2 regions of the Geodermatophilus sp. Leaf369 genome follow, and region 1 is predicted to be linked to the other one. Evidence: predicted binding sites of a transcription regulator. Region 1 holds the regulator's gene; the other holds the start of a gene.
The links. The regulator LexA, encoded in region 1, represses DNA repair genes until DNA is damaged. The targets are predictions, from matches to a motif close to TCGAACANNTGTTCGA.
Positions count from the first base shown of each region.

Region 2: ASG36_RS04320 (HNH endonuclease signature motif containing protein) is a predicted target of LexA. The motif match lies at 2,426-2,441, and genes of this name have one in related genera.

Region 1 is NZ_LMQA01000007.1:53,516-57,831, forward strand. It holds gene ASG36_RS21230 (phosphatase PAP2 family protein) at 1-501, shown strand, start outside; gene ASG36_RS21235 (hypothetical protein) at 530-1,585, shown strand; gene lexA (transcriptional repressor LexA) at 1,631-2,332, opposite strand; gene ASG36_RS22465 (LysM peptidoglycan-binding domain-containing protein) at 2,739-3,275, shown strand; gene nrdR (transcriptional regulator NrdR) at 3,709-4,227, shown strand.
Region 2 is NZ_LMQA01000001.1:866,107-870,422, forward strand. It holds gene ASG36_RS04305 (M17 family metallopeptidase) at 1-307, opposite strand, end outside; gene ASG36_RS21370 (DUF3117 domain-containing protein) at 418-585, opposite strand; gene ASG36_RS04310 (DNA-3-methyladenine glycosylase I) at 708-1,268, opposite strand; gene ASG36_RS04315 (NAD(P)-dependent oxidoreductase) at 1,294-2,361, shown strand; gene ASG36_RS04320 (HNH endonuclease signature motif containing protein) at 2,496-4,031, shown strand; gene ASG36_RS04325 (DMT family transporter) at 4,039-4,316, opposite strand, start outside.

The DNA.
Region 1 (4,316 bases):
TGGGTCTTCACCCAGGCCGGTGGGCGCTTCACCATCCTGGTGGTCCTGGTCGCGCTCGTCGGCTGGATCTCCTGGCGCCGGCGCACCGTCGTCCCGGTGCTGCGGGTGCTGGTCGCCCTGGCGCTGCTGACCGCGGTCGTCTACGCCTTCAAGTACGGCACCGGCCGGACGGCGCCGGCCTACCCGGGCTCGTTCTTCCACCGGGACGGCGCCTCCTACCCCTCCGGGCACGTCGCCAACGCCGTGCTGATGTGGGGCGTGGCGCGGTGGCAGGCCGTGGAGTTCGGGCTGCCGGCGCAGGTGCAGCGCGCCCTGTGGGTGCTCAGCGTGTTCGGCCCGCTCGTGACGGGAGTGGCCATGGTGGCCCTGGACTTCCACTGGGTCACCGACGCGGTCGTCGGCGCTGCTGTGGGACTCGTCCTGCTGGGCGTGGTGCACGCACTCGACGCAGTCGTGATGTCACGCTTCGTGCGTGCCAGAGCCGGTCGGTCGACTGCCTGAGCCCGCCGGGCGATGCCCGCGGGCCCTCGTGGCGACCGTCCTGGGGATCGGCGTCGTCGCCGGGCCGTTCCTGCCGGGCTCCTTCCTGTCCGCGGCCCAGACCGGGTCGGCCGCCGTCGTCACCGCCGCGGCCGAGGAGGTCCTCGCCCCCTTCGGCGAGCCCGCCACCCCCTGCTCGGTGACCGACGCCCGACTCCCGGAGATCTCCGGGATGGCGGTGTCCGGGGACACCACGCTGGTGATGAACGACGGCGGGGACGCCGTGACGGTCCACCTGCTGGACGCCTCCTGCGCCGTGGTCGGTGAGCGGACCGCCGCGGTGGACCCCTACGACCCCGAGGACATGGCGCTGGCGGCCGACGGCACCGTCTGGTTCGCCGACACCGGGGACAACCGGCTGTCCCGCGAGACCGTCGCGCTGATCGCGCTGCGCCCGGACGGCACCGCGCAGGTGCACCGACTGACCTACCCCGACGGTCCCCACGACGCCGAGGCCCTGCTGCTGGCCCCCGACGGCACGCCCTACCTGGTCACCAAGGAGGTGCTGGGGGTCAGCGGGGTCTACCGACCGACCGCCGCCCTCGACCCCGCCGCGACCGTGCCCATGGAGCGGGTCGCCGAGCTGGCGCTGTCCCTGACGGGCACCCCCGGTGGCCCGGTGGGCCGGGCCGGGCAGCTGCTGGTGACCGGCGGCGCGGTGAGCCAGGACGGCGCGCTCATCGCGCTGCGCACCTACACCGACGCCTACGTCTGGCCGCTCGTCGGCTCCGACGTCCCCGGCGCGCTGGCCGGTGCCCCGGCCCGGGTCGCCCTGCCCGAGTCGCCCCAGGGCGAGGCGGTCGCCTTCGCTGCCGATGCCCGCAGCCTGGTGGTCTCGGGCGAGGGTCTGCCCGCGGCCGTCACCGTGCTGCCCTCGACCGGTGCGCTGTCCCCGGCTGCGGCGGTCGGCCCGGCCGACGCCGCGACCGCTGTCGAGCCGGGCACCGCCTCCGGTGGTCTCTCGCCGTGGACGGCCGGGGTGATCGCCGCGCTGGCTGCCGGCGTGCTGGTCTGGGCGTCCGGCAAGCTCCGCCGCCGGCACTGACCTCCCCGGGGCCGGGTCCCGCCGCGGCGGGACCCGGCCGTCGACTCAGAGCCGGCGCAGGACCGTGACCACGCGGCCCAGCACGGTCGCGTCGTCACCCGGGATGGGCTCGAAGGCCGGGTTGTGCGGCAGCAGCCACACGTGCCCGTCGCGCCGCTTGTAGGTCTTCACGGTGGCCTCACCGTCGATCATCGCCGCGACGATCTCGCCGTTCTCCGCGCTCGCCTGCTGCCGGACGACGACCCAGTCGCCGTCGCAGATCGCCGCGTCGACCATCGACTCACCGGTCACCTTGAGCATGAACAGCGTGCCCTCGCCGACCAGCTCGCGGGGGAGCGGGAAGACGTCCTCGACGGCCTGCTCGGCGAGGACCGGTCCACCGGCGGCGATCCGACCGACGACGGGGACGTAGGTGGGGACCGGCGCCTGCGGGTCGTCGACGCCGCTGGCGGCACCGGACCCGGCCAGCGCCGAACCGCTCGCGTCGGCCATCGGGTGGTCGCCGGGCAGTCGGACGTCCAGGGCCCGGGGCCGGTTGGGGTCGCGGCGCAGCCACCCCTTCTTCTGCAGCACGGAGAGCTGGTGGGCGACCGAGGAGGCCGAGGACAGCCCGACGGCCTCGCCGATCTCCCGCACGCTCGGCGGGTAGCCGCGCCGGTCGATCGAGTCGCGGATGACCTCCAGGACCCGACGCTGGCGCTGGGTGAGACCGTCGCCGGCCTCGCCCCGCTCCGGGAACTCGCGCACGGTGGCGTCCCCGGGGGTGGCCTCGGCCCCCGCGGTCGCCGCGGCCCGTCGGGTGGACGTCTTCTTCCGCGCCGCGGGGGCCTTCACGGCGCCCGTGCCGTCCGGTGTGTCGCCCTCGACCGCCACGTGTCCTCCTCCGACTGCGTGCCCGCAGCTCGTCCGGTGCCGACGGTCGGACGCCCGCCGGACGGGCGTCCCCCGGGGGAGGGCGCGCAGCCGACGGTGACCGTCGTGATCAACACGGACGGTAACGCCTCGAACCGCTCCGTTCAAACAGGTGTTCGAACGACACGCCGTGTCGCCTCGATTTTGTCGGACCCCTCGGGTAGACATCCGCACAGACGTTCGATCGAACAACCGTTCGATCCCTTCCCGGGCGTCGGAGCGAGCGACAGGAGCGACCACGATGGCCACCACGGCGAACACCTCGAGCACCACCCCGACCGTCCGCGGCAACCACCCGGCCGGTCGCGCCCTGCAGGCCGGCGTCGCCGCGCGCCGCGTCGTCGAGCCCGTCGGGCCCGTGCTCCGCCTGGTCCAGGACCCGACCGTGACGGTGCGGGAGCCGGTGCCGGAGCAGTGGGCCGACGTGGTGCCGTTGCGTCGCCCCGCCGTCGCCGGTCGACCCCCGGTGGCTGATCGGCCGGCCCCGCTGCGGTTGACCCGGCGTGGTCGTCGGGCCGTGCTGGGGCTGGTCGTGGCCGGGGGGCTGGGCCTGGCGGCCCTCGCCGGCCCCGTGGTGTTCGGCGGGCAGCCCGCCGGTGGTGGGCTGGCCCTGGCGGGGGAGAGCAGTGTCGTGGTCGCCCCGGGCGACACCCTGTGGTCCATCGCCGGCACCATCGCCCCCGACGCCGACCCCCGTGGGGTCGTCGACGCACTGCGGTCGCTGAACGACCTGGACGGCGTGACCCTCGTGCCCGGCCAGGTGCTGCAGGTCCCCTGAGCCCTGACGCCACTCCGGGACCTCGCGCCTCCCGGGATCGAGCCGGCCCCCGGTGGACGACCGTCCCGGGTGGGCCGGCTCCGTCGCGTCCGGGTGCGGTACGCGGCAGCGGGCCTGCGTCGGTCGGTTGTGCCGACCGGGCGGCATCGGTGCTGGCAGGAGCTGTGCACGGGCTGGTGCGCGTGGGGCAGGACCGGCGTCCCGGGGTGCCACCGAAGGCGCGACGGAGTCGGGGAAGAGGACACGCCCGGGAGGGGTTGCGTATCTGTAGGGGTGCGGGGCTACTCTCACCACAACATCTAGTAGTTACACAGATGTTCTTCCATCCACAGGCCCGTCCACAGGTTCTCCCCCCGACATCCACCGGATGTCCCCGGGAGCGTGCACAGGGCGGCCGTCGTGGGAGTCCACGACACCCGAGAGGAGACCCCCGGTGCGCTGCCCGTTCTGCCACAGCCCCGACAGCCGGGTCGTCGACTCCCGGGAGGCCGACGAGGGCGCGACGACGCGCCGCCGTCGGTCCTGCCCGGTCTGCGGCCGGCGCTTCACGACCGTCGAGGAGCCGGTGCTCGCGGTCATCAAGCGCAGCGGGGTCAGCGAGCCCTTCGACCGCAGCAAGGTGATCGCCGGTGTCCGCCGGGCGTGCCAGGGGCGACCGGTCGACGAGGGGCAGCTCGCGGTCCTCGCCGCGAAGGTGGAGGACGCCGTGCGCGCCACCGGGTCGGCCGAGGTGCCCAGCAACGAGGTGGGGCTGGCCATCCTGGCCCCGCTCCGCTACCTCGACGAGGTCGCCTACCTCCGGTTCGCCAGCGTCTACCGCTCCTTCACGTCGGTCGCCGACTTCGAGAAGGAGATCAGCGAGTTGAAGCGGATCGGACTCGGCTCCGGTCCCGCTGCCGACGACGACCCCGCCCCGGGCGACACCGCCCGGACTGTCGGACCCCCCGGCTAGAACGGGACCGACGCACCACCGCACTAGAGCGCCACCAGAGCCACGACCACCGCCTCACCACCGCCTCACCACAGCCACGCCACGCCAGG
Region 2 (4,316 bases), on a different contig from region 1:
GTCCGGCGGCGCTGTCCAGCGCGACGACGAGCCGGGTGGCGCCGTGCTCGGCCAGCGTCTGACCCCGCCGGACGGCGATCGAGACGCAGGTGCGCACCTCGGCGGGGGTGCCGTCACCGATGCCGACGGCCACCACCGAGCGGGGGCGGCGTCCGGGCACCGGCAGGTTGGTGATGCCCCCGGGCCGGCCGCCGTTGCCGGTGTCGGCCAGCGCGCCGGCCAGCCACCCGGGGTCCACGACGGGGTCGGCCGCGTCGACCAGCCAGGACGGCAGTGCTCCACGGGCGCCCACCGGGACGACGAGCACGTCGGTGTCGGTGAGCAGGGGCAGGGCCGCGACGACGTCGACCCCGGGACACGCAGCGGCCCCGGTCGCCGGCGCGGGGCCGGCGGCCGGGGCCGTCTGAGTCGTGCTGGTCAGCTGATCGCGCCCTGGAGTGCCTCGGAGAGCGCCGCTGCCTCGTCGGCGGAGAGCTCGACGACGAGCCGTCCGCCACCTTCGAGCGGAACGCGCATGACCAGGCCGCGACCCTCCTTGGTGACCTCGAGGGGACCTTCACCCGTACGCGGCTTCATGGCCGCCATGCGTGCCTCCTTCACCGGCCACCCGCAGCCCCGTGCTGGGTGCGGTGTGGCTGTCGTTCCGTCTGCGAACCAGAGCTGCCGACCATTCTCCCGCATGATCGGGATGAGACCAACATGAGCCCTCAACCGAGACGCGCGACACCCGCCCGGAAGCAGTCCGCGACGTGGTCGTCGACCATCCCGGTGGCCTGCATGAGGGCGTGGGCGGTCGTCGGGCCGACGAAGGCGAACCCGCGCTTCTTGAGCTCCTTGGCCAGGGCCGTGGACTCGGCGGTGACGGCCGGGACGTCGGCCAGGGTGGCCGGGTTGGGGCGCTCCCCGGTCGGCGCGAAGGACCACAGCAGCGCCGACAACCCCTCGGGCAGCTGCTGGGCGGCGCGGGCGTTGCGGCGGGCGGCCTCGATCTTGGCCCGGTTGCGGACGATCCCGGCGTCGGCCATCAGCCGCTCGACGTCCGCGTCGGTGAAGTCGGCCACCGCGTCGATGGAGAAGCCGGCGAACGCGGCCCGGAACGCCGGCCGCTTGCGCAGGATCGTGATCCAGGACAGCCCGGACTGGAACGCCTCCAGGCACACCCGCTCGAACAGGGCGTCGTCCCCGCGGACCGGGACGCCCCACTCCTCGTCGTGGTAGGCGACGTAGTCGGGCGCACTCGTGGCCCAGGCGCACCGCTGCAGCTCCACGGGGCCGAGGCTAGCGTCGGCGCCCATGCGCATCCTCGTCACCGGTGGGGCCGGGTTCATCGGCTCGCACGTCGTCGCCGCCCACCTCGAGGCCGGACACGAGGTGCGGGTCCTCGACGCCCTGCTGCCCGCCGTCCACCCCGCCTACCCCGACGGCCCACCCGGACTGGACGGCGTCGAACTGGTCGTGGGGGACGTCCGCGACCCCGGCACCGTCGACCGGGTGCTGGCCGGGGTGGACGCGGTCAACCACCAGGCCGCGATGGTCGGGCTGGGCATCGACGTGCAGGACATGCCGCTCTACGCCGGCATCAACGACCTGGGGACGGCGGTGCTGCTGGCCGGGATGGCCCGCGCCGACGTCGGTCAGCTGGTCATGGCCAGCTCGATGGTGGTCTACGGCGAGGGCCGCTACGAGTGCGCGGTGCACGGCGTCGTCCCCGCTGCGCCGCGCCGTAAGGCCGACCTGGACGCCGGACGGTTCGACCCGCCCTGCCCGGTCTGCGGGGAGCAGCTGGCCTGGGGCGAGGTGGGCGAGGAGACCCCCACCGACCCGCGCAACACCTACGCCGCGACCAAGCTCGCCCAGGAGCACCTCGCCTCGGCCTGGGCGCGCTCCACCGGTGGCACCGCGGTCGGGCTGAGGTACCACAACGTCTACGGCCCGCGGATGCCGCGCGACACCTTCTACGCCGGCGTCGCGTCGATCTTCCGGTCGTCGCTGGAGTCCGGGCGGGCGCCGCAGGTCTACGAGGACGGCGGCCAGATGCGCGACTTCGTGCACGTCACCGATGTCGCCCAGGCCAACCTGCGGTCCCTGGAGCACCCGCCGGAGGAGTCCACGTTGCGCACGTACAACGTGGCCAGCGGGGTGCCGCACACCGTCGGGGACATGGCCCGCGCGCTGGCCACCGCGTTCGGCGGGCCGGACGCCCAGGTCACCGGGCAGTACCGGATCGGGGACGTGCGGCACGTCGTCGCCAGCCCCGAACGGGCCCGCGTCGAGCTCGGCTACCAGGCCGCCGTCGCCTTCGAGGACGGCATGCGCGAGTTCGCCACCGCCACCCTCCGGGCCGCCCCGCAGCAGCCCTGACCCTCGGCGGGGTGTTTCCGCGGAAACACCCCGCGCCGGTTCTGTCGTACCCCGGTGCCACTCTTCGATCAGGTGTTCGACGAGCGAGAGGGGTCCCCGTGTCCACGACGACAGACCCGGCCACGGTCCGTGCGATGAACTGCGCCACCGACCGGCCGGACGACGACGCCCTCCCGCTGCCGGAGCTGGCGGTCCGACTCTGCGCCGGAGCGGTGGCGATCTCGGCCGCGACGGGGGCGTGGTTGCTGCTGGTCGCCGAGTTCGACCGCCGCGAGGGCTGGGCGGTACCGGGGGTGACCTCGTGTGCGCAGTGGCTGTCCTGGCAGTGCGGGATGGCCCCGGGCACGGCGCGCGACCACGTCCGCACGGCCCGCGCGCTCCCCGGCCTGCCCGGCACCGCCCGCGAGCTGAGCGCGGGACGCATCTCCTACGCCAAGGCCCGGGCCATCGCCCGGGTGGCCGACACCGACACCGAGGCCGGGCTTCTCGAGGTGGCCGCCACCTGCACCGCGGCCCAGCTGGAACGGGTGGTGGCCGGCTGGCGCCGCGCCGACGAGGCCACCACCGACGCCGCCCGGGCCCAGGCCGACCGGACCCGGTCCGCTGCCCGCGGTGCCGCGATCGCGGCCGGCGGGGACGACGACGAGGGCGACGAGGCAGGCCGGGCGGCTGCTGCCGCGGTGTGGGCGGCGTGGTGGCCCGAGGGCGCCGACCCGGACGCTCCCCCACGCCGGTGGGAGCAGCGCTTCGACTGGCACGACGAGGGCGACGGCAGCGTGAGCCTGCGGCTGCGCCTGTCGGCCGAGGACGCCGCCGAGGTGGTGGCCGTGGTGGAGAACCGCGCCGAGGTCCTGACCCGGCGCGACCGGGTCGCCGCCCGCGGCCAGGAGAGGTCGTCCGAGAACACCCGGGAGGCCGACCGGGTCCGCCGCGCCCGGGTGACCGTCGCCCGCACCGACGCCCTGCTCGACCTGCTGCGGGCCGGGGTCGCGACGGTCGACACCCGGCCCGGCGACCCGGCCCCGCGGGAGGTCCTGGTGCGGGTCGACGCCGCGGTGCTCGCCGCCGACCTCGCCGCGGGGCAGGCGGCCCTCGACGGGGTCGCCTCGCTCAGCGCAGCCCAGGCGCGGCGCCTGGCCTGCGACGCGGCGGTCACCACCGTCCTCGTCGAGGGCGAGCAGGTGCTGGCCTGTGGACGCCGCCGGAGGTACGCCAGCCGTGCACAACGGCGGGCCCTGCTGCTGCGCGACGGCGGCTGTGCCCGGCCGGGCTGCGCGGAGACCCGGCCCGAGCGGCTGCACGCCCACCACGTCGTGCCGTGGCTCCTCGGCGGCCGCACCGACGTGGAGAACCTCGTCCTGCTGTGCGACCGGTGCCACGGGCTGGTGCACGACCTCGACCTCACCGTGGAACGCGGCCCGGACGGTCTGCGGGCGCACCTGCAGGACGGCACGGGGGTCTGGCTGCCCACGGACGGCGACGCCTCCCCGGAGCGGGCGGGACCCGGACCGGTGCCCCTGCCGCCCTACTGGCGGGCGAACGGCGAGCGGATGGACCTGCGGCACGTGGTCGGCACGGTGCTGGGCAATCGCGCTGCCCTGCGCCGACGTCGGCGAGCCGAACGGGAGGACGCCGAACGGGAGGACGCCGCCGCGTCCCGGGCCGCCTGACGGCGGGTCAGGCCGCGGCCACCGGGTCGGTGACGCGGGTCCGCCGGGTCGCGAGCACGCAGCCCACCAGCACCAGCGGCAGCCCCACGGCGATCCCGAGGGTGAACGGCTCCCCCAGCAGGAGCACGCCCAGCAGCACCGCGACCGCCGGGTTGACGAAGGTGATCACCAACGCCCGCTGCGGGCCGACCTCCCGGATGAGGGCGAAGAACAGCGCCAGGGCCAGGGCCGTGCACACCACCCCGAGCGCGGCGACCGCGAGCAGCGCCCGCCCCGACGCCGCGC